3 regions of the Nostoc sp. UIC 10630 genome follow, and region 1 is predicted to be linked to each of the others. Evidence: predicted binding sites of a transcription regulator. Region 1 holds the regulator's gene; each other region holds the start of a gene.
What was found. Region 1 encodes HrcA, which represses chaperone genes, less so after heat shock. Its sites were predicted from a motif close to TTAGCACTCNNGANTCNNGAGTGCTAA; they were not measured.
Positions count from the first base shown of each region.

Region 1 (10,370 bases):
TGCTAGCGAGTGCTTCAGCTAATTGATATCCGGCTGCCAATTTGCCGTAGAGGTGCGCGGCGGCGGCTGTAGCTGTCCGATCTTCCACAGGCCGCCCCCAACTTAAAACCGCCCTCGCCCCTTGGGCAATTAGCGCCTCAGCCATTGAAGGGACAGCCCCTTTATCAGGTGCTTGTCCAGTCCGACACCCAGATAAAAACACCAATTTGGGAAAGCGAAACCGGAAGACTTCGGCAAGTTCTGCGGCTGTGGTTTCGTGGCGATCGCCAATTTCCGTCTCAGTGATAAAGTAAGGCGTGTAAGGTGCTTCATCTTTAATTGAGGCGTGTCCTGTGAGGTGAAACACATCAAAGTCATTAAAATAGCGACTCCACACCTTACCCAACTCGCTAACGCAACCGCTTTCTTCCACCCGCAAATCTACAGCAAAATCTCGCGTATCAGCCAGAATTCTCGCCTCTTCCTGTTCAAACTCTAACTTTGGTTCCACATCTTCCGGGTCGGTTGCCATAAACAATACTCGCAATTGTCGTGCTTCCACAGAAAACCCTTCCGTTTCTTTCTCAATCCAGCGCAGAGGTAACACCACTGGATTAACCCGCTTGACTAAAAAATCCTGACCATCATGCAGCACTTCCCAAGGTAGATGTGCCAGTTTTTGATCGGTATCAATGGCGATTACCAACCCCTCACCGTGACAGTTAGCAATTCCCCGACTCAACCACCGTCCATCTCCATCCAACCAAAAAAATAACTGCCGCCCGATTCCTGGTAAATTGGGCAGCAGTTTATAGTAATCTCGTTCTCCTTGGTTGAGAAAATTAGCGATTTCTGCTAATTTCAGGCGACGTGATTCATAGTGACTTTTTTGAGGTAGCCAATACCTGATTTCAACTGTTTCCTGCGTACTTTCTCGAAGTTGAATGCGGATAGTTTCCACTTTATTTGCTCAGAGATTTGAGGATTTCAGTGATTTCCTCTATGGTAGCTTCTTCGATAAAAATCCGGCCGCCAGTCTCAGGATCGTATATGATCGCATCCAATTGTTTTCCTGGATGGGATTTATGCCATTCTTGATACCATTTGCGGATTTGCTCCGCTAAAGTCGCAACACCACCCACAATGCCAACAATGGTAGCAACAGCCGCCAAAGTTCCCTCTCTCTGCGTCGGAACTTCATAGCTTCCCGATATTCCAGGAATTTCTAGCAAAGCCTCGGCTGCGGCTGGTGCGCCTTCCCCTTCAATTCCAACTTGAATTCCTGCCATAGCTCATCTGCGAATTTATACAACATACTGTATATTCTGCGTTGAATTGAGGATAATATTCACGCAAAGACACAGAGACAATTGCAAACTTATTTACTTAGTGTTGTAACAATTGTCTAAAATAAGGCAACAGACCCCAACCTGGAAACCCAGATTTAATCTGACTTTCTTCATTTTTAACTTTTAATTTTTAATTTTTAATTGATATGTCTCTTGCTCCTTGGCGAGGCGCGATCGCTCATGCACTCCATCGCAATCGCAGCCTTGTTTATGCCCGTTACCTGCAACTAGCAACAGTGCAACCCAATGGCCGCCCCGCTAATCGTACCCTAGTCTTTCGCGGCTTCCTAGAAGATACAAACCAGCTAAGATTTATCACCGATACTCGTAGCGCCAAAGCCGACCAGATACAGCAACAACCTTGGGCAGAAGTTTGCTGGTACTTCCCCAATACACGAGAACAATTCCGCATCGCTGGCGATTTGACCCTAATCAGCAGTGATGATTCTCACCAAGATTTACAACCAGCCCGGATCGCAATGTGGCAAGAATTAAGTGATGCGGCGCGTTTACAGTTTGGTTGGCCCTATCCTGGTAAACCCAGAATCACAGAAGCAGGAGCTTTTGAGCCATCACCAGCCGATCCTATTGAGCCACTCCCTAATTTTTGTCTCCTGCTACTCGATCCGGTGCAAGTAGACCATTTAGAATTACGCGGCGAACCACAAAATCGATGGCTTTACCACCGTAATCAACAGCAAGAGTGGTCTAGCGAAGCAATTAATCCGTGATTTAGTCAAGAGTCAAAAGATTGACCCTTAACCCTTGACTTTTAACTAAATGCCAGCACCATCTAGAAATTGCTGGATGGTCTTATCTTTGAGGTTGCACCAGCGAGAATCGTGGGTTGGCTCATCCTCTTTGGTGGCTAAACAACCCACTAAAACAGGAGTTTTTTCTGAAGAATTGGTGCGCTGAAGAGTTTGTATTTGTTCTTCCAACGCCTCAATCCGGTCTACTAAAGCACGAATTACTTGAGCTTCCGAATCTGGTAAGTTATTGTGTTCAAGAGGTGAAACCCGAACTCCAGAACGATACATGATGCGCCCAGGCACCCCTACCACAGTACAGTCTGAAGGTACATCCCTTAGAACAACAGACCCAGCGCCAATACGAACATTATTACCAATTTGGATATTACCCAGTACCTTTGCTCCAGCCCCGACTACGACGTTTTCACCCACAGTTGGATGCCGTTTACCACATTCTTTACCAGTACCCCCAAGGGTAACACCTTGATAAATTAGGGCATAGTCTCCCACGATCGCAGTTTCACCAATTACTACACCCATCCCGTGGTCAATAAACACACTTTTTCCAATTACTGCACCAGGGTGGATTTCAATTCCAGTCAAAAACCGAGCCAAGTGAGAAATCAGGCGAGGAATAAAAGGAAGACCAAGCGTATACAGCCAGTGAGCCAGCCTATGGAATAGCAGGGCTTGCAAACCAGGGTAACAAAATAAAACTTCCAACCAGTTACGGGCAGCTGGGTCACGTTCAAATATGATACGAAAGTCAGCACGCAGTATAGATAGCACGAGATAGCACCCTCGGAAAGCACAACAAGCTACTCTCCCATATTATCGTCTCAGGTGTTACACATAAAAATTGGGAATGGGGAATGGGGAATGGGTAATGGGGAATTGGGCATTAGGCATAAATTCTTCCCAATACCTAACTCCTAACTTCACTGCTGCTCTACTGCCAGAGTATAATCACGCTTGACCCCAGAATTAAATGTACCTACCCAAATCCGATAAGTACCTCTTTTCCAGTTGCGATCGCTAACGCTAGCATCTTTTCTTTTGCCAGTATCATCGCCGCAGCGAATCGTATTTTGATCTGGGCCTTGAATGAGTAAAGTCGTGTCGGTATTGTTGCTATCGACTTTGATTGTTAGCTGAGAAAAGTCATTTTCCAAAACCATAATGTGATCTGGATTAGGATCGGCAAAACCAATACAGGCTTTTTGATCGCGATCGCGGTTACTTATGGCAGACAATGAGTAAGAACCACCTGTAAACCCCTGCACTGTTCCTGGTGCTGGATTAGAGTTTGTTGACACGGTAAAAGTACCAAAATTCGCTGCTGTCTCTGCTATTACAGGTGTAGCTGTGATGGTGGCAAGTATAGCCAACAACCAGCCGCCGCTAAACTCAAGTCGGGGGCGACAAAATTTCATAGTAGCCCTCCAACAGGCTGTTAAATTAGTAATGATATATACATATTCTAATGAAAAAATTCCAGTGAAATTTCAGTTGGTTGTGCCACATTAAAATGTGCCACAATAAAAGGTTTTTAAAGCAAACAGCTAATTGCTAGGCTGTCTATTGATATAAGCAGCAGCGACCATTCTTCAACTGATGATTTGGATGTGATTACCTCTGTTGAACGCAGGATCTTATCTCTTAAAGAAAACCCTTAACGGACGATTTAAATAGCAAATAATACAGTAAATTTACGAAAATCTTACTTAACAGAAAAAGGCAGAAGATAAAATAATTTTTCACCTTCTGCACTTGAGCTTTTATGAAAATTTCATGAATTCTTGAGTTGGAAGAAAACGCCACCTTTGAGCGATCGCGTGTCAGTTCCATAACTGCTAACTGTGAGCGATCGCAGATTATCAAAAAATGGTTTCCCTAAAACTTCCACTAGTTTGAGAATCGGTACTTGACGCTCTAACAAATTCTGACTCTTTGTCCAGTCAAGATATATATAGCCTTGGTTTGGTAAGGGAATTGCAGCAATACTATCTTGAAAATTGGGATTGTCAATTAAGGAATTATCCTTAGTTGTGAGAATTTCATTTATCGTTTCTAAGTCAGAAGTGAAAATTTCGTAATTTCCTAAAGTTGTATGCAATCCCCGCACTTTTGTTTCAATACTGAAAGATGCTCCTTCTTTAGCATCACTTTTTTTAGCCGCCGTAGTTAACTCTGTCCAAGCAGAGACTTTTTGCTTATCTATAGTCAGAGGATTAATGCTGAGTCCATTGGATGATGCGATCGCATCTAAACGCGCAATACCTTGTTCTACACTCTCAGATTTTTCCACCACAAAAATCCAATGAGGGGTTGTTTGCTCTTTCTCAGGTAACAATGCGATCGCATATTCTCCCTGTACCCAACTAAAAATATCCTCTGGTAAGTTTATACCCCACCGTTTTTGAACATCTACTAAAGGTTTGGCTAACCGAGAAACTACATCTTCCCCAGAACCATATATAGTAGCTGTTGCTTGTTTCCAGAGTTTGGCTAAATCGCTCTCACCCAAATTACTCAAATTTGAGCCAGAAATTACCAAACCTGCCGATGCTGGAACATACTGCAATGCTTCCACAGGTTTAGATAGTGTTGTAGATGGAGTGAGAATTTCTGATGAAGTCAAAAATGTAGTTTCTGCTAGCAATCCTTTGGGATTCAACGCCAGAGAAATAATTTCACTGTTATAAAGTTGTTCTGACAACTCTAAGCCTTGCCATTTTGCTACAACAGGAAGATTTAAGAACGCTACAGCTAAACCCCCTTTGGGCAGTTCTTTAGTAGCTTTTTGGTATTCGGGGGAGCTAGTCAAATTCAGATCGGGCGCTTGGACGTTATTAATCGCGTCTTTCAAGACTTTCGGATCGTTGGCAAACAACACAAAGCCTTCACCAACAACCGCACCTGCAAGTAAATCCTTCTCTGGTTGAGAATTGTCATAAATCAGCTTTACGCCTTTATATTCTTCAACATCTAAAGTTGCCCCAGATAAGGCCCGTTTGGAAAACAACAATTCAACAAACTCGCGGCTTTTCTCAGGTTGCTTAGTTGCTAGTGCTAACAGATACCCTGGCTGCTGTCCGTTTTCTGGATCGCGATCGATATCTAAGGTGGTGATAGCTAATGTAATTTCATTCCCTAACCAGGGTTGAACGTCTTGTTTATAATCTATGCCGCTTTTGGCGAATAAACTGGTTTTGAGTTTAGATAGTTCCCTTTCACGTTCCAACGCCTGTAACCGATCGGGATTCGTCAGCAGTGAAACCATTGCTGGCGAAAGTTTTGATACGAATATGGCTGCACCAGGCTCAGAGGTAGAAGCAATGAGGTTAGCCGGACTTTTGGCGAAAAACCAGTAAAAGCCAGCGATCGCAATTAGCAGTGCGATCGCACCTGCTACGATAAAACCAATAAATGAACGTTGCCTATTCACATTAAACCTTTAAAAAAGACGGTTTACAGCCATTTAAGCAGAAAGCCTACCAGAATTTATCAGCCTTCTTGAGAATCGATACTCATGCAAAGGCAGAGATTTTCTGTCACCATAAATAAGATTAGGACTGTTTATAGGGAATTCTTTTAGTCAACCCATGAACCAGATTAGTGTAGAAGAACTGGCACAACGTCTTTCCTCTGGTGATGGAAGTATACAGCTAGTAGATGTCCGAGAACCAGAAGAATTGGCGATCGCTAACATTGAGGGCTTTGTCAACCTACCCTTGAGTCAATTTGCCGAATGGGGACATGAAATACCTACCCTCTTCAATCCTCAAGCTGAAACCCTTGTGCTATGCCATCACGGTATTCGATCTGCCCAGATGTGTCAGTGGTTAATTGCTCAAGGTTTTACAAATGTGCAAAATATTTCGGGTGGTATTGATGCTTACTCCATCTTAGTAGACCATTCAATTCCCCAATATTAGCTTGTGTTTGGGTGCATTACTCAGATGGAACTTAATTCCATCTGGCTTTTGCTATTGTGAAAATAGCACTAAATTAGTTTAGGGACTCGCCAGAAAAGTTTGTAACTTTCTCCAATGGCTACACAACTTACGCAAATTTTCGACCCTAATCTTAGCTGCAATAGCCGCAAAAATACGTATACAACAATACTTTTCTAAGTGTAGAATTATGCAAAAATAAGGCAGAAAAGAATCTTGTAAATTCAAACTCTTAGCTTTTGATGCAAAGCCTAGATTCTATTGAAAGCGCACTTTTCAAGAATGGTGTACACGAACCTTAAAATTAATTATCACAATATAATTGTATAATTTGTTATCTTAATAAATTATTAATATTCCTTGTTTAAATCAAATCCAGAAATTTTTCCAGACTTTGATTAAAATTTGCCTCTAGCAAAACATATCCTATGGAAGTCCAGTTAACAAATCGGCAACAGCATATACTTTGGGCAACGGTACGTCACTACATTGCTACGGCAGAGCCTGTTGGTTCAAAGGCTTTGGGCGAAGAGTACGACCTGGGTGTAAGTTCAGCCACAATTCGCAATGTGATGGGCGTTTTAGAAAAATCTGGATTACTCTACCAACCACACGCTTCTGCTGGACGTGTACCTTCAGATTCAGGCTATCGCATTTATGTTGACCAGCTAATTACACCTTCTCTGCGTTCGCGCAGCGTGTCGCAGACAGACGCTACGCGGACAGAAACTTTAGGGCGAGAAATAGAGGTGGCATTACAAAAGCATCTCCAGTGGGAAGATCGGAGTTTAGAAACCCTACTGCAAGGAGCCGCGCAAATTTTAGCAACCTTGAGTGGTTGCATTAGCTTGATAACTATGCCGCAAACTACAACAGCACTATTGCGACATCTGCAATTAGTGCAAATTGAAGCTGGGCGGATTATGTTAATTGTTGTTACCGATGGTTATGAGACACATTCCAAGTTAATGGATTTGTCGCCAATACCAGAAGAGACACAACGAGATTCAGAGGTAGTCGATCGCGAGTTGCAGATTGTTTCTAACTTTTTGAACACCCACTTGCGGGGGCGAAGTCTGTTGGAATTAGCCAACCTCAACTGGAGCGAACTAGATCAGGAATTCCAACGCTACGGAGAATTCTTGAAAAATTCAGTTGCCGAATTGACTCGTCGCACTCTTGCGCCGACTACCACACAAATTATGGTTCGAGGTGTGTCAGAAGTTTTGCGCCAGCCAGAATTTTCCCAGTTACAGCAGGTACAAACGATTATCCACCTGCTGGAAGAAGAACAAGACCAACTATGGCGATTAATATTTGAGGAACCAGAACCAGAAGATATTGGTAAGTCAAGGGTAACGGTTCGCATTGGCGCAGAAAATCCATTAGAACCGATACGCACCTGTACTTTGATTTCTTCGAACTATCGCCGAGGTTCAATACCAGTAGGAAGTGTGGGAGTTTTGGGGCCAACGCGCTTAGATTATGAAAGTGCGATCGCAGTTGTAGCATCTGCTGCTGATTACCTCTCAGAAGCCTTCAGTTATTTCAACCCTTAAGGTAAGGTTTAGAGATCAGCTGCAACGAGTCTAGACGAATGAATAATGCGATCGCAGGTAGATAGCCCAATTTGTAGTGGCAAAATTAATAATTAATCCTACTTAAATATTTCATGGTTAGAAAAATTGCCTTTGGCTTCCTGTGGTTAGGATTCGTTATTTATGCTTTTTTCCTCGCACCTCCTGAGCAACCTGGTACATTCGAGTTAATTAAAAACCTTTCTACTGGACAGTGGCAAGGCGTTAACCCATTAGTAATAGCACTATTCAACCTCATGGGTATCTGGCCTCTCATCTACAGTGCAGTAGTATTTATTGATGGTAGAGGGCAAAAAATACCTGCTTGGTTATTTTCTACTGCCTCTTTCGGAGTCGGGATATTTGCCTTGTTACCCTACTTAGCCCTTAGAGAACCAAATAATCAGTTTGTTGGTAAAAAGAATATCTTACTCAAGCTGCTAGATTCTCGTGTGACTGGGATTGTGTTGACTGTAGCCACAGTTCTTCTAATTGCCTACGGTTTAAGAGGAGGAGATTGGGGCAGTTTTGTGCAAGAGTGGCACACCAACCGCTTTATCAATGTAATGAGTTTAGATTTTTCCCTGCTTTGTCTCTTATTTCCTGCATTACTAGGGGATGATATGGCGCGTCGCAGTTGGAAAAATCCACAGATATTCTGGTTAATAGCGTTGATACCGCTATTCGGGCCATTGATTTATTTGTGTGTGCGTCCACCTTTACCAGAAGTGGGCATAGAGGCAATACCCAGTCAGCAGCAAGCTGCAAATTAAACCACTTTTTAATTCGTAATTAAAGAAAGTTTCAGCCGGAGATTTAGACCAATTCTCACGAAAATCCTGATACATATAGATTTCTCGTAGGGGTAGGCATTGTCCATTAGTGTCAACTTAAGAAGATAAAGCCCATATTTGTTGGGTGTAAGCCTTAATCTCTCAATGGCGCTTACGCCTAGTTTTGACTAATCTAAGTAACGCAATGTGCAACTTATTTTTAGAACCCCATTTCCATTCCTCTCGCCCACAGGGCTACGGTGTACACACAAGTCAAGGCGTTGGGGGTTAGGTTTGAGACAAAGTTGCACAGGGCGTTAAGTAAGTTGGCACAATAAAATCAAAATATGTAAAGAAAAATGAACTAGCCTAAAACCCTTATACCTATTGCCTTATCCCAACGACAATTATTTACGTTAACTTACTTAATATTTTAAGCAAGCTATTTTTCAATGAGTTAGGGATTTTCCACGCAGGGCGCGTAAATTCTCAGGACTTACGCAAGCAAAATTTGTCATTGCGACCGAAACGTATTGTGGGAAGCAATGCCAGAGTTTTAGGTGAATACGTCGCTATCGCTTGTAATGACGCAATTACGTGAATTTTGCGTTGGTCCTAATTCCAAGAGAAAGTTTCTTCTGAAAGTACTTTACAAAACGCAATAAATTCTTTAAGATGTGTAACAGGTAGTCAAACCTACCTAATTCATCCGCAAATAATCGCATTTATAAAACAATGACAACAACCTTACAACAGCGCTCAAGCGCCAACGTATGGGATCGATTCTGTGAGTGGATCACCAGCACCAACAACCGTATCTACATCGGCTGGTTCGGCGTAGTCATGATCCCCACCTTGCTAGCAGCTACCGCTTGCTTCGTAATCGCCTTCATCGCCGCACCTCCAGTAGACATTGATGGTATCCGTGAACCAGTTGCAGGTTCCTTGATCTACGGAAACAACATCATTTCTGGTGCAGTTGTACCTTCCTCCAACGCTATCGGCTTGCACTTCTACCCAATTTGGGAAGCAGCTTCCTTAGATGAGTGGTTGTATAACGGCGGTCCTTACCAATTGGTAATTTTCCACTTCCTGATTGGCGTATTCTGCTACTTAGGTCGTGAATGGGAACTATCCTACCGCTTAGGTATGCGTCCTTGGATTGCGATCGCATATTCTGCACCTGTTGCAGCAGCAACCGCAGTCTTCTTGGTATACCCCATCGGACAAGGTTCATTCTCTGACGGTATGCCTTTAGGTATCTCAGGAACATTCAACTTCATGATCGTGTTCCAAGCAGAACACAACATCTTGATGCACCCCTTCCACCAACTAGGTGTAGCTGGTGTATTCGGCGGAAGCTTGTTCTCTGCAATGCACGGTTCACTAGTAACTTCTTCCTTGGTTCGTGAAACCACTGAAACCGAGTCACAAAACTACGGTTACAAATTCGGTCAAGAAGAAGAAACCTACAACATCGTTGCAGCTCACGGCTACTTCGGTCGTCTAATCTTCCAATACGCTTCCTTCAACAACAGCCGTTCACTGCACTTCTTCCTCGCAGCATGGCCTGTAATCGGCATCTGGTTCACCGCCTTGGGTGTAAGCACAATGGCGTTCAACTTGAACGGTTTCAACTTCAACCAATCAATCATTGACTCTGAAGGTCGTGTGATTGCAACTTGGGCGGATGTAATCAACCGCGCTAACCTGGGTATGGAAGTAATGCACGAGCGTAACGCTCACAACTTCCCTCTAGATTTGGCATCTGCTGAATCTGCTCCTGTTGCTCTTTCTGCTCCTGCTATCAACGGTTAATTAGCAGTACGTCAAATAAAACAAAAAGCGCTCTCCATAAAGGGGGGCGCTTTTTAGTGTCGATGATTGGGGGTGCAGAGGTAGGAGGGAGGCGATGCCGTTCGCGGAGCGTCTCCAAGAGTTGGCGGTAAACTACGCCCCTCATATCAGTTCCAGTTTCAAGCTA
Region 1 is NZ_JAAGOG010000001.1:44,652-55,021, forward strand. It holds gene G1O98_RS00205 (tetratricopeptide repeat protein) at 1-940, opposite strand, end outside; gene G1O98_RS00210 (hypothetical protein) at 942-1,268, opposite strand; gene G1O98_RS00215 (Npun_F5749 family FMN-dependent PPOX-type flavoprotein) at 1,475-2,059, shown strand; gene cysE (serine O-acetyltransferase) at 2,105-2,869, opposite strand; gene G1O98_RS00225 (hypothetical protein) at 3,019-3,513, opposite strand; gene G1O98_RS00230 (DUF3352 domain-containing protein) at 3,870-5,528, opposite strand; gene G1O98_RS00235 (rhodanese-like domain-containing protein) at 5,686-6,018, shown strand; gene hrcA (heat-inducible transcriptional repressor HrcA) at 6,465-7,595, shown strand; gene G1O98_RS00245 (DUF2834 domain-containing protein) at 7,709-8,386, shown strand; gene psbA (photosystem II q(b) protein) at 9,122-10,204, shown strand.

Region 2 (10,370 bases), on a different contig from region 1:
GTTCTTCTTGGACTGTCAGTAAATAATTTTTACCTAATATCAAACTTACTTGCTCGCTGTAAAAACCACACGATCTTTCTTTTGGTACTACCATGCGGGCAATGAATAGTAATTGATCTTCATAATCCTCTGTTTTAGGACGCTCTGGTACATTGACTATATCTTCTAAAACGAGAGGATGTAATTCAAAAACGTGACCCAATCGTTGTAATATATCTTGACTACCTAAACCTTGTACATCTACCCAAGAAATGGATTCCATCTCCAGATATGGAACACATTCTTCTGGAGTTGCCATTTGTTTGCGGATGAAATTGGTTTGGTTATAGTCAATCAAGAAAATTATCGGTGGCGGAGAATCTTCATCAATAAAAATTGTTCCAGGTATAGTACCTGGTTGGTGATGGAACTCATCTTTTTTATATAGCCTAGTTACTATTTTGGGAAGACGACGCAGTTTTCGTACCATACAATATTACCTACATTGGGAATTGGGAATTGGGCATTGGGAATTGGCAATTGGGAATTGGCAATTAAACAAGTTCCTCTTTTCACAGTTCTTAGTAAAGAAGTAAAATTCCCTACTCAGCACCCATGAGGCGTTTTTATTTATTTCAGCTTTTGCTATTAATATTACAAAAATTAATACAAAGACTATAATTTTTGAATTAAGCAGTTCTTTAGATTTGGGAATTTAGGAATCAGCATTTTTTTTGTAGTTAGTTGTATTCATGACTAATTACTGATAACCATGATGAAGACTTTTATTTATGCCCAGCTACTTCCCAGCAATAGAGATAACATATCGGCTCTGAATCAGCAATGCTATAAAAAAACAGTTTGCCTTAACAAGACAAACTGCTGAAAAAATATTTATCTGGGTGAGCAGAAGTTAGAACATGCCCATGCCGCCCATGCCACCCATACCGCCCATGCCACCCATGCCACCCATGCCGCCCATACCGCCCATGTCAGGAGCAGCAGCAGCGGATTTCTTCTCTGGCTTTTCAACAACGATCGCTTCGGTGGTTAAGACCAAACCAGCAATGGAACCAGCATTTTGCAAAGCTGAACGCACGACTTTGGCGGGGTCAATAATACCAGCAGCAATCAAGTCTTCAAATTCGCCAGTAGCGGCGTTGTAGCCAATGTTGAACTCGCTGTCTCGGACTTTCGAGACGATTACAGAACCTTCTGCACCAGCGTTGTCTGCTATTTGGCGCAAGGGGGCTTCTAGCGCTCGTTCGACAATATCAGCCCCAATTCTTTCTTCGTCATTTTGTAGGGTCTTTTTAATCTCTTGTACCTTCTTAGCTAGGTGAATTAGAGTTGTCCCACCACCAGGAACAATACCTTCTTCCACAGCAGCTTTAGTAGCATTCAGCGCGTCTTCAATCCGCAGTTTACGGTCTTTGAGTTCGGTTTCGGTTGCCGCACCCACTTTAATCACTGCCACACCGCCAGCGAGCTTGGCGATGCGTTCTTGCAGTTTTTCTTGATCGTATTCAGAATCGGTTTCTTCCAACTGCCTGCGAATTTGACCAATCCGCTTTTGCACTTCTGGCTTGGTGACACTGCCAGCTACAATGGTGGTGCTTTCTTTGTCAATGGTGATTTTGCGAGCAGTTCCCAGTGCTTCTAGAGCAGCGGTATCTAGGCTCAAGCCGATTTCTTCAGAAATCAACTGTCCATCGGTGAGAATAGCAATATCTTCTAACAAAGCTTTGCGGCGATCGCCAAATCCAGGTGCTTTAATTGCAGCCACAGCTAGTACACCCCGCGCTTTGTTCACTACCAAAGTTGCCAAAGCATCACCTTCGACATCTTCAGCGATGATTAGCAAGGGCTGACCAGAACGGGCGACTTTTTCCAAAATTGGTACTAAATCTTGGATGCTGCCGATTTTTTTATCTGTCACCAAGATCCGGGCGTTTTCAAATTCCACGATTTGCCGCTCGTTGTTGGTGACAAAGTAGGGTGAAATGTAACCCCTGTCAATCTGCATCCCTTCAACTACTTCTAGTTCAGTAGTTAGGGATTTAGATTCTTCAACGGTAATTACACCATCTTTGGTGACTTTTTCCATTGCTTGAGCTAACATTTGACCAACTTCTTCATCGTTACCAGCAGAAACAGTGGCAACTTGAGCGATCGCACTTCCTTCTACTGGCTTGGCTATCTTGGCAATTTCCAGTACCAATGCCTCAATAGTTTTGTCGATCCCGCGTCTCAAGCTAACTGGGTTACTACCCGCCGCGACGTTCTTCAAACCTTCCCGAATCAAGGCTTGTGCTAAAACTGTGGCGGTGGTTGTACCATCCCCAGCAACATCTTTAGTTTTTGAGGCCACTTCTTGGATGAGTCTTGCACCAGTATTTTCCAAAGGATCTTCTAATTCAATTTCCTTGGCAACAGTGATACCATCGTTGACAATTTGAGGTGCGCCAAATTTTTTCTCTAAAAGGACATTACGACCTTTAGGCCCCAAGGTGATTTTTACGGCATCAGCAAGGGCGTTAACACCCCTTTCTAGAGCTCGCCGCGATTCCTCGTCAAATGCAATAATTTTCGCCATGTTTTATTTCTCCAGCGCTTCCATTAGACAATTTAGCACTCACAGAGCAAGAGTGCTAATCTCTCAATCAGCTCAAGTTACAAATGGAAATAAAAAAAATTGATTAATATACAGGTGATGTTCTTTATAGATACTGGCAGTAATGCTTGAATTGGGAGATGAATCTAGACAACTCCCTTAAGTACCTTGGCATTGCCGACCCTAGCGGCACCGGCTGGTTGGCAGTAGTATTTACGTTCCTTTTGGCTTGGCTTGTAACGTGGCGTTCAATTCCGACAGTCCGCAAATTCGCCTTACGGGTAGGCTGGGCTGACCAACCCAACGCTCGGCGACTCAATCGCGAACCTTTACCCAATGCAGGGGGGCTGGCTATCTACGCGGGTGTCATTGCCGCGCTGGTATTAGCTAGCCTTTTACGACCGATCGAACTCCAAAACGTATTGGCTCAGGTGCTCACTATTCTGTTAGGAGGTTCGATATTAGTCCTGGTGGGCTTTATCGACGATCAGTTCGGCTTACCACCCTCTGTTCGATTGTGGGCGCAAATTGTCACGGCACTGTTGCTAGTAGCTAATGGTATCAGTGTAAGAGTGCTGTTTGGTACTCCCATCGACTCGTTCCTGTCTATGTTGCTGACAGTACTGTGGGTAGTAGGAATTACCAACGCCATCAACTTGATGGATGGTATGGATGGTTTGGCAGGAGGAATCAGCTTTATTACCGCTATGAGTTTGTTGGGGGTTGCAGCCCAATTTAATAACCGTGCGGCGGCAATCTTGGTACTTGCAGCTTTAGGAGGTGCTGCATTAGGCTTTTTGCGCCATAATTTCCATCCGTCGCGAATTATTATGGGTGATGCCGGAGCATACTTTTTTGGCTATGTGCTGGCAGCAACTAGTATTTTAGGCAAACTGCAACAAAACACAGTTTATGCACTAATTCCCACGGTTTTATTTCTATTGTTGCCAGTAATAGACACTACCCAAGTATTTGTACGGCGGCTACTAGCAGGAAATAACCCTCTTAGTACTCCTGGCAAAGATCATCTGCACCACCGCTTACTTGCTTGGGGACTTTCCCAGCGCCATGCTGCGTTCACGCTTTGGTCAATTACCTTATTTTTCAACTTGCTGGCAATGAGAATACAAGGCATGAGTTTGGCTGTGATGATGACTACCGCCAGTAGTATTGTCATTCTTTTGGGCTTTACTGTCTGGCAAAGAATACGCCAACAGCCTTAGTTGCTTGTAGGGTCAGCATTACAATGCTAGCCCTACTCGTCTGTCTCATTAAATTTGAAAGAGCAGAGAACGAACCGTGTTCGCGCAGCGTCTCGTTAGAGAAGGACGCAAAGAGCGCGTTCGCGCAGCGTCTCGCAGAGAAGGAAGAAAATTCACCAAAAATTCAAGCTTGATAACATTACGAATTACGAATTACGAATTACGAATTACGAATTCAGATGCAATATCTAAAAATCTACCCCTCGTTTAAGTTCTACACCTTGATTTGCATAATGTTTGTGGCAATAAACCTCTGAATGAACGCTAGCCAAGTCGAAGTATGCTGGTTGATTTTGACAGCGGCCAGTGATGATGATTTCGGTGTCGCGGGGTTTGCGGAGCAAAGCTTGAACAATGGGTTCAACGGGGAGTAATTCTAAGTCAACGGTAGGATTGAGTTCATCGAGAATAATAGTTTTATACATTCCAGAGGCGATCGCAACTTTTGCGATTTCCCAACCTCGTTCGGCTTCTACATAATCTAATTCTTGCCGGGAATTGCGCCAAACAATCGCATCTCCACCACAGCGCTGATGATCCACTACTTCTGGATATGACTGCTGCAAAGCGGCGATCGCAGCATCTTCTGTGTAGCCGCTACCACCTTTAAGCCACTGCATAATTAACACACGGGTAGACCCTGGATGATTAATTCCCCTACCAATGGCCTGTAAAGCTTTACCCAAAGCACTAGTAGACTTGCCTTTACCAGCACCAGTATAAATTTCAATCCCTTCAAGGAATAAGGCTTTGGCTGTGGGATGGTGATGAGGTTTCATTTCTGAGTGCAAATCTGCAATATCGAGCAACTTTTGCGGTGCGGCGCGTCCGGTAGCAATGATTTCTAATTCTTGGGGTTTGGATTTTAATGTCTTTACCACTTCATCTACTGGTAGTAAACCCAAATCCAGAACGGGGTTAATTTCATCCAAGACGACAACTGAATATAAACCGCTAGCGATCGCACCTTTGGCAACATCCCAACCCCGCATCGCCTCATTTCGGTCAAAGGTAGTAATTTCTTCTGGGCCAAAAAATTCGGCTCTCCCAGTGCGAACCTGGTCTATTAAATGGGGAAACCCACGTTGCAAAGCTGCGATCGCTCCATCTTCGTCATAATCACGTTCCGGCCCTTTTAAAAAGCGCAGCAGTAAAACACGGTTAGAATCGCTAGGGGTATTTATCCCTAAGCCAATAGAGCGCAAAACTACCCCCAAAGCCGCTTGAGACTTACCTTTACCCACGCCATCGTAAACGTGAATTTGACCAATGAGCCGTTCTTGACGCACTTGCGCCGTGCGAATACCGATACCGTTCCTTGTCATCTCTCGAAAAGCTATAAGTGGCAGTCTTTAATCTTACCTAACGTCTTGTAATCTTAGGTAGAGAAACTACCCCTCTAGCGTCTCCGTACAAGCATCAGCTTGATGTATTAACAATATCAATCAGGGAATACTGGCACACGAGCATAGTAAAGGACAAGAACAATGTAATAATTTCCCCCATCACCCTCACTATCCCAGTTATACTCTCTACAGTTAAACCTTACCCTTGACCATTTATGCCTGAGAATTGGATGCTTCCGAGGATTTTTCCCATTGGTGGAATTCTGTTTGACTTTTTATTTGTACTGATTGCCATCCCCATCGAAGCTTATCTTTTGCATTATCGACTCAAATTTGACAAAAAAACTAGTACTTTTTATGCTATTTCTATCAATTTATTTTCTAGTGTAATTGGTTGGTTCATATTTTTTGTATCAGAACCGATTTTACCGCTCCAGGTGAGAACAGAATTAATTAATTATATGTTTTTTAATAACTTTAAATCACCTAATACACAAGGGTTATTAATATTAACTGCTTTTATAATTTTCTTTTCTACTTTTCTAATGAAGTTTTTCATTTTAAAGGTATTGTTACTATCATTAAATGAGCAACTTCTTAAAAAACAAGAGGAAGAGGAAGCACCAATATCTCAACGTCGGCGATGGCGGACTTTTGGCAACTTGAAATTCCAAAGTAATAATTTAATAATTACTGTACTAATAGCGAATTCCCTGAGTTATAGTGCTATAACTCTTGTTTTATTATTTAGTGCGAAATAGGAAGATTTTACTTAAAAGGAAGACGAGTGATTAATTAATTAGGTGGAAAGAGGAACATGAATACGCTACTTAAAGATGTATTTGGAATTTTTAAATTTGCGGAAGGGCTTTATGCAGGAATTAGAAAAGTATTAGTTCCACCCAAAGCTTATTCTTGGCAGACATTTATTTATTTGAGTGTTTTTTCTTGGGTACTTTCATATTTAGCTACAGGCTATATCAAAGATATTATTGCCTTTTTCGGTTGGTTATTTTTAATTGCCGGCACAGCTTGGTATACAACTCAAGATCCTTTGAGAGTTCCTGGCACTTTTATGCCAGTTGGGGCAGTAATCACTGGATTCTTAGTAAGTGTTTTTGCTTTTGGAAATCAACAGGATGTAATTACACCAAGAACAATCGTTTTTTGGCCGACAATTTCAGCACTAATTACAGCAATACCGGAGTTTATTGAAGGAAGTGACACCGACGCTAAAGCGAGAATTCCTAAGCCACAAGACCGCCAAAGAATCATAATTTTAGTTGCTAGTAGTATGCTACTAAGTTGCTGGATTCAGTTTTACTTTGTAATGGATCATTGGTTTCAACAATATCCTAGTTTGCAAGCAGATACTTTTAAACGTAGTACCGTTGTTGTCAGAACAGAAGAACGGGTAAAAGTACCGCAAAACGGTGTTGTAATTCTAGAAAGACTTCAACCAATAGTAATAGAACAAATAAATCAAACACCTTGGTCAGAAGTAGAGAAATGGTTGCTTGAGGCAAAACAACGAGTAGGAACTCTAGGTAGAGCAGTAATTCAAAAAAGCCTGGGTAAATATGAAGAGAAAGATTTATGGCGCATTGAGCCGCGTGTAGCTAATACTAAGTCTGGATATATATTAGATTTATTAAGTATTTGGATAGGGCCAAGTTCTAACCCACGGGGTTATTTTTTGAGAAAATCTTGTCGAATTGAACCAGTTGCAGCAACCAGCAATTCAGGTAATAAGATTACAGTTGCAGAAATTGAATGCGATCGCGCCAGTAAATTAATTGCCGGATCGCCGCCTCCGCAGCAGTGAGAAGGGATGAGGCAGGGGAGCAGGGGAGCAGGGGGAGAATAACAAATGACAAATGACAAATGACAAATGACTATTAACAGAATTTTTGTATTGGCAAAGAATGTGTTTCAGGAAGTGGTACGCGATCGCATCCTATATATTATTGGTTTTTATGCGCTTATACTCGCTGCTGCCTTTCGCGTCTTTCCTGAATTTGCAGCTACGACTGAAGACAAGATGTTTTTAGACTTCGGGATGGCGGCGATGAATGCCATCGGGTTAATTGTGACAATATTTGTTGGTACGGGACTGGTTAATAAAGAAATTGAAAAACGTACTATTTTGGTGTTAATTGCGAAACCTGTCAGTCGCAGCGAAATTATTGTGGGCAAATACTTAGGTTTATCCGCAGTATTAGCTGTACTTGTGGCTACGATGACGGTAATTTATCTGATATTTCTGCAATTTGCTAACATTCCTCATCCAACGGCGAGTATTCTAATTGCTGCAATTTTCTTAGTATTGCAGTTGTCATTAATCACCGCTATGGCTATTACCTTCGGTGTTTTTACTGCTTCTCTCTTAGCGACTATTTTAACGTTTGCGGTATATTTAATCGGAAATATTACTCAAGATTTAGTCCAACTAGGTCGTCTGAGTCGTAACCCTGGTATAGAACTTCTCACTCAAGGTTTGTTTCTGATTTTGCCAGATTTATCTCGATTAGATTTAAAAAATGATGCCGTTTATGGTCTGCAAGCGCTACCTGACACAACTGCACTGATTACAAATGCCGGCTATGGTTTACTTTATAGTGCCCTGTTATTAGCGATCGCTATTTTTATTTTCTCACAACGTGAATTTTAGTATTTGGACATTGAGGCAAGCAGGGGAGAAAGAATTACTGGTTAACAACTTTTTTCCTCCCCTGCTGATCCGAACTGTATTGCTTACACATCTACAAGGGTTGAGTGCCTTGCATAGATGCTTTTTGTGCAATAGTTTTTAAGCGAGTTGCTCTGCTTTTACGGATACGTTCACTTTTGCGAACTCCACCAGCCATCTCATATTCGCGGCTATCTTTGCCGTATTTAAAGCCGATTCCCATGAGCATTTTCTCAGAGAAAGTACCCAAGGTTTGTTCTAATTCTTCAATTTCTACTTTGGAAGAGTCAATCGTGCTGAGAGCAGTATTATGAGCTTCTAACTTGCTGCGTAATTGCTCAATTACTTCTGTCAGGACTTTTAAATTACAAGTATTTCCAAGATCCAGATTGGCATCAATTGCTTTGAGTCCAGCAAATCTTAACTCAGCATTTTCTAGAACGCGGGATGTACGTTTTCTCAAAGGCATAAATTTAGTTACTCGTAACATTTATATAGTTACTATGTTCTACTGAAAATATATTCTGGTTCAGCAAAATCCACAAAAATAATTATACTTTTTATGAGATAAATACTGGTAAATTCTCTTAATTTATAGCGGTTCCCAATTGCATGGAATACAGACCTAACCCTCTAACCCCCTTCCATTCAAAGGAAGGGGAGTAAGATTCAAAGCATCTCTCCTTTTAGGAGCTACGGTGTACACACAAGTCTGAAATAGCTGATTAACCAGGGTTTTACCCCACCCTAATCCTCCCCTTTCTAAGCTACGGTGTACACACATCTTTCTAGAAAACCAAAATCGTCGTAGATCCCCCTAAATCCCCCTTAAAAAGGGGGACTTTGAGAGCTTTTTGCCCCCCAATTTATCGGGGGGTTGGGGGGATCAAAAGCTTGTGGCGCAACTTTAGAAGACTTGTGTGTACACCGTAGCCTTTCTAAGGGGAGGGAACTAGATTTCTTTTTCCCCCCTTTCTAAGGCTACAGTGTACACACATCTTTCTAGAAAACCAAAATCATCGTAGATCCCCCTAAATCCCCCTTAAAAAGGGGGACTTTGAGAGCTTTTTGCCCCCCAATTTATCGGGGGGTTGGGGGGATCAAAAGCTTGTGGCGCAACTTTAGAAGACTTGTGTGTACACCGTAGCCTTTCTAAGGGGAGGGAACTAGATTTCTTTTTCCCCCCTTTCTAAGGCTACAGTGTACACACATCTTTCTAGAAAACCAAAATCATCGTAGATCCCCCTAAATCCCCCTTAAAAAGGGGGACTTTGAGAGCTTTTTGCCCCCCAATTTATCGGGGGGTTGGGGGGATCAAAAGCTTGTGGCGCAACTTTAGAAGACTTGTGTGTACACCGTAGCTTTCTAAAGGGGGATTAAGGGGGGTAATTTAACTTGTGTGTACACAGTAGCCTTTTAGGAGAGAGGTCAAAACTGTACTGCATCCAAGCTGCATCTAAGCCAGAACCGCTATATCTAAAGCGTTCATCTAATCTTAATTATAGCTTGAGCATTCATAACTACAGAAGAAGCTGTGTTAACTACTGCTTGAGCATTTATAACCACAGAAGAAGTTGTGTTAACTACTGCTTGAGCATTTATAACCACAGAAGAAGCTGTGTTAACTACTGCTTAAGCATTACTTATCATATAGTGAGTATCTATAATTAGTGCTTAAGGTGTATTAACTACAGCTTCAAGTTTACTTATCATATAATCAGCGTCTGTAACTACAGCTTCACCATTAATAAATATTGTTTAAGTTGTATTTACTACGGCTTAAGCATTAGTTATAACAGTTCCCGCATAGGTAATATCAAGTTTGGATAATATGGGTTAGGCGTAGGTTGGGTTGAGCATAGTCAAAACTGATCGCATCTCCAGCCAGGACATTTAAAGCTGTTTTAATCGCAGAACCTTCGGTGGCATCAATACTAAGCGCTCCGGCATTAAGACCTAAAAAAGTTCTTGGTTTAGCGTCAAAATTAACGATTTCGCTTCTGAAAAGGATAAACGACAACTTTTACGCAATAACATGACCCAAGCTGAAAAAAATTGTGGTTACAGCTAAAAGGAAAGCCCCATACAGAGCATGGAAACGGAATCACAAGATTATCTCACTTTGACAGGGCTACTCCTAACTAATAAATAACTATCTGAGGTTGCTTAATTGTGCCATCAGGCATGATAGTATCCCGGAACCTCGCATAAATCAGGTTTGTTTCCCAAAGGTTTGCTTGACTCAAGTTTGCCTTGGTTAAATTTGCCCATGTCAGGTCTGCACCAGTTAAGTTAGCCTCAGCTAAATTAGCTTCTAGTAATTTTGCTCCACATAATTTTGCTCCTGTGAGATTTGCTCTAACTAAGTTAGCTTCAATCAGTGATGCTTCAATTAATTTAGCTTCACTTAAGTCTGCTTCTCTCAAATCTACATCGCATAAAGAAGCACCCCAAAGATTACTACCTGTAAATTTCGCCCG
Region 2 is NZ_JAAGOG010000151.1:8,173-18,542, reverse strand. It holds gene corA (magnesium/cobalt transporter CorA) at 1-469, opposite strand, end outside; gene groL (chaperonin GroEL) at 893-2,575, opposite strand; gene G1O98_RS27320 (MraY family glycosyltransferase) at 2,734-3,816, shown strand; gene G1O98_RS27315 (cob(I)yrinic acid a,c-diamide adenosyltransferase) at 4,044-5,180, opposite strand; gene fraC (filament integrity protein FraC) at 5,417-5,962, shown strand; gene fraD (septal junction protein FraD) at 6,019-7,026, shown strand; gene G1O98_RS27300 (ABC transporter permease) at 7,093-7,872, shown strand; gene G1O98_RS27295 (hypothetical protein) at 7,964-8,359, opposite strand; gene G1O98_RS27290 (hypothetical protein) at 9,707-9,910, opposite strand; gene G1O98_RS27285 (pentapeptide repeat-containing protein) at 10,032-10,370, opposite strand, start outside.
Region 2: groL (chaperonin GroEL) is a predicted target of HrcA. The motif match lies at 2,608-2,634, and genes of this name have one in related genera.

Region 3 (10,370 bases), on a different contig from region 1:
AGGCGGCGGACACGCACCAGATATTATCAAAGTTTGCGGTCAAGCCAACGTTTTACCATCTTCCACTAACCCCACACGCCCTTACACCCTCAACACCTTAGACGAACACCTCGATATGTTGATGGTATGTCATCACCTCGATCCTGCGATCGCTGAAGATGTCGCTTTTGCTGAATCTCGCATCCGCCGAGAAACCATTGCCGCCGAAGATATTTTGCACGACTTAGGCGCATTTAGCATGATTTCCTCCGACTCTCAGGCAATGGGAAGAGTAGGCGAAGTGATAATTCGCACCTGGCAGACATCTCACAAAATGAAGGTGCAACGGGGAATTCTTAACCCACACGGAGATGAGCAAAAAGCAGATAATTTTCGGGCAAAAAGATATGTCGCTAAGTATACAATTAACCCTGCGATCGCTCACGGAATTGCTCAATATGTAGGTTCAGTGGAAGAGGGGAAATTAGCAGATTTATGTTTGTGGCATCCCGCGTTTTTTGGCGTTAAGCCAGAGATAGTGATTAAAGGCGGAATGATTGCATGGTCGCAAATGGGCGATGCTAACGCTAGTATTCCCACACCGCAACCAGTTTATATGCGCCCAATGTTTGGTAGTTTTGCCGGGGCGCGTCATGCCACATCATTAACTTTTGTTTCACAAGCAGCTTTAGAGAACGAAATTCCTAGCCAGCTAGGTTTACAAAAGTCAGCAGTAGCAGTTTCTGGAACACGCCAATTGAGCAAGCGGGATATGAAGCTGAATGATGCACTACCCCACGTTGAAGTAGATCCAGAAACATATCAAGTCAGGGCAGATGGTGAGTTGCTGATTTGTGAACCTGCGACAGTTTTACCAATGGCACAGAGGTACTTTTTGTTTTAATTCGTGACCAAGCAATTTACTGATTACGATAGTCCTTGGAAAGAAGTCATCGAGCTATATTTTCCCCGCTTTCTAGAATTATTTGAGTTTCCTGTGGCGAAACTGTTGGACTATAAGCAAGGGTGGAAAACTTTAGAGTAAACTACCAATCCTTTTGGTGTAATTGTGATGACACATCTCAAGACCAAGGCAACGCAACGAAACCCAGAAAATCGGTCAGGATTAATTTGGCTCATGAGTTTTTATGGAAAAGTGGAAGTGCATAGGCTACTTTTGTAATTTCACTAATAATTTATCTATCAATTCTTGATATGGATTTGTCCATACTGAGAAAGTATCCTGTTCCTCGTTTATCTCTATAGAACGCTTACGGGTTCATCTTCTAGGAATATCTAGGTATGATGGAGAATTTTTTAATTCTATTTTTTTATTTTTTTCTAGAGAATTCAATAATTTAATTTTGTTAATATCAGTGCCTTTAATTTGCGATGGATACCAAGTAATAACTTGAATTATTAATAGTCCTAAAAAAACAGCCACCTCCATCAGGAAGCAGCTGTTTTTCAATTTATACAACTACAAAGTATTAGTAATCGAAGTCGCCACCACCAGCACCAGCGCCAGCAGGAGCGCCGTCTTTTGGTTCAGGCTTGTCAACTATAATACATTCGGTTGTCAACACCATACCAGCGATGGATGCAGCGTTTTGCAGAGCAGAACGAGTCACTTTAGCAGGGTCAACAATACCAGCAGCTAACAAATCGACGAATTCGTTTGTTGCAGCGTTGTAGCCAACGTTGAATTCTTTCTCTTTGACGCGTTCAGCGATCACAGCACCATTCTGACCAGCGTTTTCAGCAATCCGCTTCAGAGGGGCAGGTAAGGCGCGAACGACAATCAAAGCACCAATCAACTCTTCATCTTTAAGATTGCTCTTTGCCCAAACTTCCAATTCAGGAGCAAGGTGAGCCAGAGTTGTACCACCGCCAGGAACAATACCTTCTTCCACAGCAGCTTTGGTGGCGTTGATTGCGTCTTCTAGGCGCAACTTCTTGTCTTTCATTTCGGTTTCAGTCGCTGCACCAACTTTCACGACAGCAACACCACCAGAGAGTTTAGCAAGACGCTCTTGTAATTTCTCTTTGTCGTAAGAAGATTCGGTTTCATCGATTTGACGACGAATCTGTTCGACACGAGCCTTAACAGCAGCTTCGTTACCTTCGGCAACAATTGTGGTGCTGTCCTTGGTGATGGTGATCCGGCGAGCTTTACCCAGGCTATCCAGCTTGGTGTTGTCTAGCTTCAAACCAGCATCTTCGGTAATTAGTTGACCACCAGTTAAAACAGCAATGTCTTCTAGTAGTGCTTTGCGGCGATCGCCAAAGCCAGGAGCCTTAACAGCAGCCACGTTTAGTACACCGCGTAAACGGTTTACTACCAAGGTTGCCAAAGCTTCTTTTTCAATATCTTCAGCGATAATTACCAAAGGACGACCAGCACGAGCTACTTGCTCTAACACTGGTACAAGGTCTTGTACCAAAGCGATTTTCTTATCGGTCAGCAGTATGAAAGGCTCATCAAAAACTGCTTCCATCCGCTCAGGGTCAGTAGCGAAATAAGGAGAGATGTAGCCTTTATCAAAGCGCATCCCTTCTGTGATTTCCAACTCGGTAAACATAGATTTCCCTTCTTCTAGGGAAATTACGCCTTCCTTGCCTACCTTGTCCATTGCTTGGGCAATCATCTGACCGACTTCTTCGTCATTACCAGCCGAGATTGCACCAACTTGGGCAATAGCTTTGGAATCTTCCACTGGACGGGCGTGTTCTTTGATTTTGTCTACCAAGAAGCTAGTAGCTTTGTCAATCCCGCGCTTCAGTGAAATCGCGTTAGCACCAGCTGCAACGTTCCGCAAGCCTTCTTTGACGATCGCATGAGCTAAAACGGTAGCAGTTGTGGTACCATCGCCCGCAGCATCGTTGGTTTTAGAAGCAGCCTGACGAATCAAAGCTACGCCAGTGTTTTCGATGTGGTCTTCTAATTCGATTTCTTTAGCGATTGTTACACCGTCATTAACAATTTGCGGTGCGCCAAATTTCTTTTCTAGGACTACGTTACGACCTTTGGGGCCAAGGGTAACAGCTACAGCCTCAGCCAGGATGTCAATACCTCGTTCTAAGGCGCGACGGGCGTTTTCGTTGTAGATAATGCGCTTTGCCATAATTGTTTTAGTTGTCCTTTGTCATTTGTCTTTTGTTCTACCCTTCGGGAAGCCGCCCGAGGGCGTCTACGTCATTTGTCATTTGTCCTTTGTCATTGGCTAATGACTAATGACCAATGACTAATGACCACTAAATAACGACTGCTAAAATATCTTTTTCAGAAAGCAGTACATATTCTTCGGTGCCGAGCTTGATGTCAGTGCCAGCGTACTTGGAGTACAACACTTTATCGCCGACTTTAATTTCCAATTCCTGACGGCTACCGTCTTCGTTACGCTTGCCAGGACCAAGGGCAACTACTTCCCCTACCTGGGGCTTTTCCTTGGCGGTATCGGGCAAATACAGACCACCTGCGGTCTTTTCCTCTGAGGCGTTCACTTTTACGAAAACGCGATCGCTCAAAGGTTTAACTGTAGAAACGCTTAAAGATAAGGCTGCCATAATTATTTTCTCCAGAGATTAGCACTCTCAACCCCTGAGTGCTAATCTACCTAAAATTGGCATCCAATGGCAAGAATTCATTGAGTACGGGTTCCCGAACTAGAAGCTCGTTGATGTACTTAAGTATTAATGCCTAATTATTTATATCCTTCGGGTTCTGCTCTGTAAGTTACGTATATTTTTATATGGTCATAGGGAGTCGGGAGTCGGGAGTCGGGAGTAGTGAAGAGTTTTCCCAATGCCCAATGCTTATATTTGAGAGACTCTGCTCAGTACAAGTTGCCCAATGCCCCATTCTCTTCTCAGTCAACTTTTTTTGCAAAACTTGGAAATTGTTATAGAACTGTAATCAGGGAGCTGCTCGATAAGTAACAATACAGTGATCCAGTCAAGCCATCAAATCCCCAAAGCCACTAAATCTCTAGTAGAATATAAAGCCCTGAGTAATTGTGTAGAAAGTTTCGGACTTGCAAAGATTCAGCGACACATTTTTGTTTGCGCTGACCAGACAATTGCTAATTGCTGCTCAAAACGAGCTAGTCTGGAATCCTGGGAATACTTAAAAGAGCGACTTAAAGAGTTAAAACTTGATGAGTCGCAACAGAATTATTCCTTATGCGTCTACAGAACTAAAGCCAACTGCTTGCGCGTTTGTTGTTCTAGACCCATAATGGTGGTTTACCTTGATGGTGCCTGGTATCGCCAAGCAAACCTAGAAGTTATTGAGCGGATCATCCAAGAACACTTAATAGGCAATAAGGTGGTAAAAGAATATGCGTTTTTCAACCATCCTTTGCCAGAAACTTCCCTAGTTTCTTGTGAACACCTCATAGAGGCTTAACAACCGAAGGATATGGAACAGCAGTAAGCTTTAAGAAAGTGCGGGTTGGTTTTGAGGTAGGGTCATCTTTAAGCCAATACTTACTTGTGAGTCAGAAGGATTATTATTTAATCAGTGTTTTTTCGCCCGCCACTTTCAATGCGATATATAATAGCGCATTATAGATACTACTGCTATACGTATCCTTGCTGGACTTTTGCTATCGAGCTATTAGTCTCTTGAAAATGCTCGGCATTTTTGAGACTTCGAGACAGCAAAGGCAAGTTAAGTAGGAAAAAAGACAACATCTCGAAATAACCCACCATAGAGGATAAATATTCAAGACTTTGATGGACCGAAGCGCGACAAGTGCCACTGCTATGAAAGAGCCCAGCATGAAAGATCACAAACGACTTCTATTGATTGATGATGACCCTAACCTCATCTTGCTGGTGAAGGATTACTTAGAATTCCGGGGATACGAAGTCATCACCGCCGAGAATGGACGTGAAGCTCTGGAAATTTTAGAGCAAGATGTTCCAGACATGATTATCTGCGACGTGATGATGCCGGAAATGGACGGATATACTTTTGTGGAACAAGTCCGGCAAAACGAACGCACCAGTTGGATTCCGGTTCTTTTCCTTTCAGCTAAGGGACAAAGCGCAGACCGAGTTAAGGGTCTGAATAAAGGTGCTGATGTTTATATGGTCAAGCCCTTTGAACCAGAAGAACTCGTAGCCCAAGTTGAATCCTCGCTGAAACAAACTATCCGTTGGAAAGAACACCAAGCAAAAGGAGGCGAAAATGGTTCCCGCATCCAGGTTCCCTTCGATGTGCAATTAACCCCAACAGAACTGAAAGTAGTCCAGTTTGTCGCTAGGGGTTTAGCTAACCGGGAAATTGCTGAAGAACTAAATGTTAGTCAGCGCACGGTTGAAAGCCATGTGTCCAATATGTTGGGCAAAACCAATCTCCATAACCGCACTGAACTAGCGCGGTGGGCGATTGAAAATCAAATGGCCTAAAATCAGTAACGAGTGCTGAGTGCTGAGTGCTGGGTGTTTTTGACTCAGCACTCATAACTCAGGACTGAGAACTCAATTTACCAACCATCTTCTTCAGGGCTGGATTGGTGCAAAACTTCTAAATCCAGTTCATCTAGGTAAGTTAGGGCACTTTCAATCTGAGAAACAGTACCTCGCAGTTCCAGATCGAAGCAGCTATATTGTGGCACGTTTGCGCTTACCTGAGCATCAGCAATAATCACTGTGATCCCATAGTGAGAAACCAGTCGTGAAATGACTGGTTCCTCATGCAAGTCTTTAGGAATACGAACCTGGATGCGAGTTTGGGTGCGTCTATTATCTAAAATATCTGTATTAGATTTTACTTCTTTATTTGGAATTGCCATTCTAGCTTCCTACTCGACTTCTGGGATGAGGGTTTTGATTTGCATGATTTCTTTTAACACTAGCGTCACTTATCCCACGTAGGCAAGCAAGAAAGTATTTACCTTTGCAAACCATTAATCTAGATACAGTAAATGTAACCAATTGCTCATAATTCGGTAATTATGAGGTTAATTGTTATCCTATAGTGGTTTTCGAGCAGATTGAATATAGCATTTTGTAGGGTTACAACAATTGTTGTAACCCTAATTTATTTGTGTATAAAAAATATTATTGCAGGGAGGTGTCCTAAGTATTATATGTTACTTTTTCAGAGTTTTAGGGAACTCTATTACTAGAAATTACGAGCCATAATTCAATTAGCTTGTAGCTATCTGCTAAAAAGGTAAGTAAAGTAGTTTTTAAAACACATTTATATAAATTTCTTAGTAAACAATTTCCTTTGGAGGAAGTTTACTTAAGAGAACTATACCAATAAACCAGTTTCCCTAAAAATTTACTTTTATCCCGTACCTTGCATCTATATGACTTCACAATCTTCTCGTTCTGGCAAAATTCTGGTAGTTGATGACTCTCCTGATAACGTGTTTTTGATCAAAACTATTTTGGAGGAAGAAGGTTACACGATTAGCACAGCAGAAAATGGTATTTCGGCTTTAGCAGAATTGAAAGCTTCTCCTTGTGACTTGGTTCTGCTGGATCTGATGATGCCAGATATGGATGGGTACGAAGTGACTAAGCACATTCGTGGAGAGATGAAATTGTCACAATATATCCCCATCCTGCTGATTACTGCCCACGATGCACCCAACGTTGCTCACGGATTAGACTTGGGTGCTGATGATTTTATCCGCAAACCTGTAACTGTAGATGAATTGCTGGCACGAGTGCGATCGCTCCTACGTTTGAAGCATAGTATGGATGAACGTGATGAAATTGCCCGCCAGCGAGAAGATTTTGTCTCTCGTCTCACCCACGATTTACGCACTCCCTTAGTGGCGGCCGATCGCATGTTGATGCTATTTCAGCAAGGTGCATTGGGAACATTATCACCACAAATGCAGGAAGTAATCACCATTATGGCCCGTAGTAATATCAACCTGCTTACTATGGTCAATACCTTATTGGAAGTTTATCGCTTTGAAGCAGGTCGCAAAAGTTTGGCATTTCAACCAGTTAATTTGGGACGTTTGCTAGAAGAGGTGACTGGAGAATTAGCACCACTAGCTCAAGCTAAAACACTGTCGCTAAATTTGGATTTTACTGAAGAGTCAAATACAGTTATGGGCGATCGCTTAGAATTGCATCGTTTATTTACAAACCTGATCGGCAATGCGATCAAATTTACCGACTCTGGGTCTGTGACTATTCGTTTTACTTCTCAACGCCAGTTAGACAAAAGTAGTCAATCTCAGTTATTTGGAAAATCCAATCCCGTTGAATATATTAGCATTGCGATCGCGGATACTGGCCCAGGTATTCCCACCGAAGAACAGGCGACCATATTTGAACGATTTCGTCAAGGTAGTCACAAGAGTTCTGGTAGTGGCTTAGGACTCTACCTTGCTCGTCGAATTGTCGAGGCACATCAAGGCATTATTTTGCTGAATTCTGAATTGGGGAAAGGTAGTGTATTTATTGTCCTTTTACCCGCTACAACATGAGAAAATTAGCAATTATAATTTATGAATTACGGGGTATTTTATCCTGATATTTCATAAATTATAACTTTGCTAATATTTTCCAAGAATTTCAAGTAGATATTCTAATTAGAAAGTCAAACGCTAAAAAATGACGAATTAAATATGCTGAGATAGCAACGCCACATTAAAACATAGTTTTTTAGGATACTAAACAATGATTACCACTGAATTATCTAAGATTGGGGAGATTATCCAGAATCAGCGAGATTTTTTTGAAACTGGCAAAACTAAAGATGTTACTTTTCGCATTGAAAAACTTAAAAATCTCAAGCAAGCCATAATTGAGCATGAACAAGCAATAGTCGAGGCATTAAAAGCGGATTTACATAAACCAGAATTAGAGGCTTACCTTACAGAAATAGGTGTCATTAAAGAAATCGATTACGCTATAAAACATCTTCAAAAATGGACTAAGCCCAAAAAAGCACCCGTTTCCTTTGATTTTTTTTCCTACTCAGCAAAAATTTATCCAGAACCTTTAGGGGTTGTTTTAATCATTGGCCCTTGGAACTATCCATTTCAGTTAATTATCTCACCGTTAGTAGGTGCGATCGCAGCCGGGAATTGTGCAATTATCAAGCCTTCAGAAATTGCTTCTCATACCTCTGGTGTCATTGCTAAGATTATTGCCAAACATTTCGACCCAGCTTATATTGCAGTCGTAGAAGGAGATGTGGAAGCAAGCCAAAAACTACTTGCAGAAAAGTTCGATCATATCTTTTTTACGGGTGGCACAGCTATCGGCAAAATTATCATGGCAGCAGCAGCCAAATATCTCACACCAGTGACTTTAGAATTGGGTGGTAAAAGTCCTTGTATAGTAGATACTAATATTAATCTTGAACACACTGTCAGACGAATCACTTGGGGAAAATTTATTAATGCTGGACAAACTTGTATCGCCCCTGACTATCTTTTAGTTAATAAAAAAATCAAAAAAGATTTAATAGATGGGCTGAAAAAATGCCTAAAAGAGTTTTATGGTGATAATCCTATAAGTAGTCCTGATTATGCCAGAATTATCAGTCAAAAACACTTTGATAGATTGATAAATTTTCTCAAAGACGGTGAAGTTATCATCGGTGGAGAAAATCAATCTTCAGAGCGTTACATCGCTCCCACAGTGATTGATAATGTCTCTTCGGAAGATTCTGTAATGCAGGAAGAGATTTTTGGGCCAATTTTACCAATTATTGAATATACTGACGTTGCCGAAGCGATCGCATTGATTAACTCTAGACCTAAACCTCTGGCGTTATACTTATTTTCTCAAAACAAAAACCTGCAAAAGCGAGTTTTGCAGGAAACTTCATCTGGTGGGGTTTGCATTAATGACACAGTGATGCAGGTTGGTGTCTCGTCTTTACCATTTGGTGGGGTCGGAGATAGCGGTATTGGCAACTATCACGGCAAAGCTAGTTTTGACACTTTTTCCCATAACAAAAGTGTATTGCAAAACTCTTTCTGGCTCGATTTAAAATGGCGATACGCTCCTTATGAGGGCAAATTGCCACTCATCAAGAAACTTTTGGGTTAACAAAATTAGGAGTTAAGGATAAAAATCCCCAACTCCTAATTATGCCAATTTTAGATTTTGAATTTTGGATTAAAGAAGAAATTTAAAATCTAAAATCCAAAAGCGTTGCTGTAACGCTCCTCAGCCCAAGGTTCACCACGGCGATGGTAGCCATTACGCTCCCAAAAACCAAGTTCTTCACCAGCTAAAAACTCTAAACCATTAATCCACTTAGCACTTTTCCAAGCATAGAGGTGGGGAACAACTAGCCGCATTGGGCCACCGTGTTCAGATGGAAGGTCTTCACCAAAGACTTTAAAGGCAAAGAAGTTTTCTTCTCTGATGAAATCTTCTACAGAAATATTGGTAGTGTAGCCGCCGTAGCAGTGTTCCATAATGTGGGCTACTTTCGGATCTAGCTCAATCAGCTCCATGAAATCTGTAACTTTAATGCCAGTCCATTTGACATCAAGCTTAGACCAGCGCGTTACACAGTGAAAGTCTGCCGTGAATTCGTGTTGAGGTAGCGCCATAAAGTCTGACCAACTAAAGGTAGCAGATTTTGCCAAACCCCAAACTCGAAACTCCCATTCCTCAATGCTGATTTGAGGAGTTGCGCCGTAAGTTAGTACGGGGAAACCTTTAGCTAAGTGTTGACCAGGAGGAACACGTTCCCCTTCTTCTTTCCCTGGTTTGTGAAAAAATTTTCCTAGCATAGTTGGAGAAAAATAAGTTTTCTCAAGGTGTTTACAAGCTTTTTTGCTGAATTGCCAACACTACCAGATGTTTTACTTTTATATGATTTGATTATTACTCATCAGTGATAGGTAATGGGTAATGGATGTTCCCAATTACTCACTACCAATTTTTATCGAGCTAATGAGCTTGTATAGAGTATATATGATTCAAAATGCAATCAGGAAAGCTAATAAAAAGCCTTGATCCAGTAGTAAGAAGATTGGTGCTGTTTATGCTTTGCCTGACTGGGAAATTATGATTCTTCTTCCTCTTCTTCAGCCGTTGGATACACAAATGTAGAACGTCCAGTCAAAATTGACTTACCCAGAGAGAGGGCTTTCTGAGCTTCGACGACGGCTTTGTGCCTCCAGGTAGCTCGACGTTTATCTCGTTTTGATTTGGAAGTTTTCTTCTTAGGAACAGCCATGTCAGCAGATATCGTGATTCTTGACAACCTTCTTATTCTAGGCCATCCACTGACGCGAAGAACAACAGCTAAGTTGAATTGATAAGTTGAGATTGAAGTAGGACACAGAAACAGAGGGAATTATTTAAGTATTCTACTCTTTACGTCTCCGTGTCTAGCTCAACGAATAAGCAGGAAAAAGGGGGCAGGGAGCGGGAATGACCCCTTC
Region 3 is NZ_JAAGOG010000014.1:52,150-62,519, reverse strand. It holds gene ureC (urease subunit alpha) at 1-883, shown strand, start outside; gene G1O98_RS39735 (hypothetical protein) at 887-1,024, shown strand; gene groL (chaperonin GroEL) at 1,470-3,104, opposite strand; gene groES (co-chaperone GroES) at 3,235-3,546, opposite strand; gene G1O98_RS06120 (ferredoxin) at 3,926-4,387, shown strand; gene G1O98_RS06115 (response regulator transcription factor) at 4,717-5,394, shown strand; gene G1O98_RS06110 (NIL domain-containing protein) at 5,472-5,780, opposite strand; gene G1O98_RS06105 (hybrid sensor histidine kinase/response regulator) at 6,303-7,442, shown strand; gene G1O98_RS06100 (aldehyde dehydrogenase) at 7,636-9,018, shown strand; gene G1O98_RS06095 (sulfite oxidase-like oxidoreductase) at 9,108-9,713, opposite strand; gene rpmF (50S ribosomal protein L32) at 9,989-10,162, opposite strand.
Region 3: groES (co-chaperone GroES) is a predicted target of HrcA. The motif match lies at 3,565-3,591, and genes of this name have one in related genera.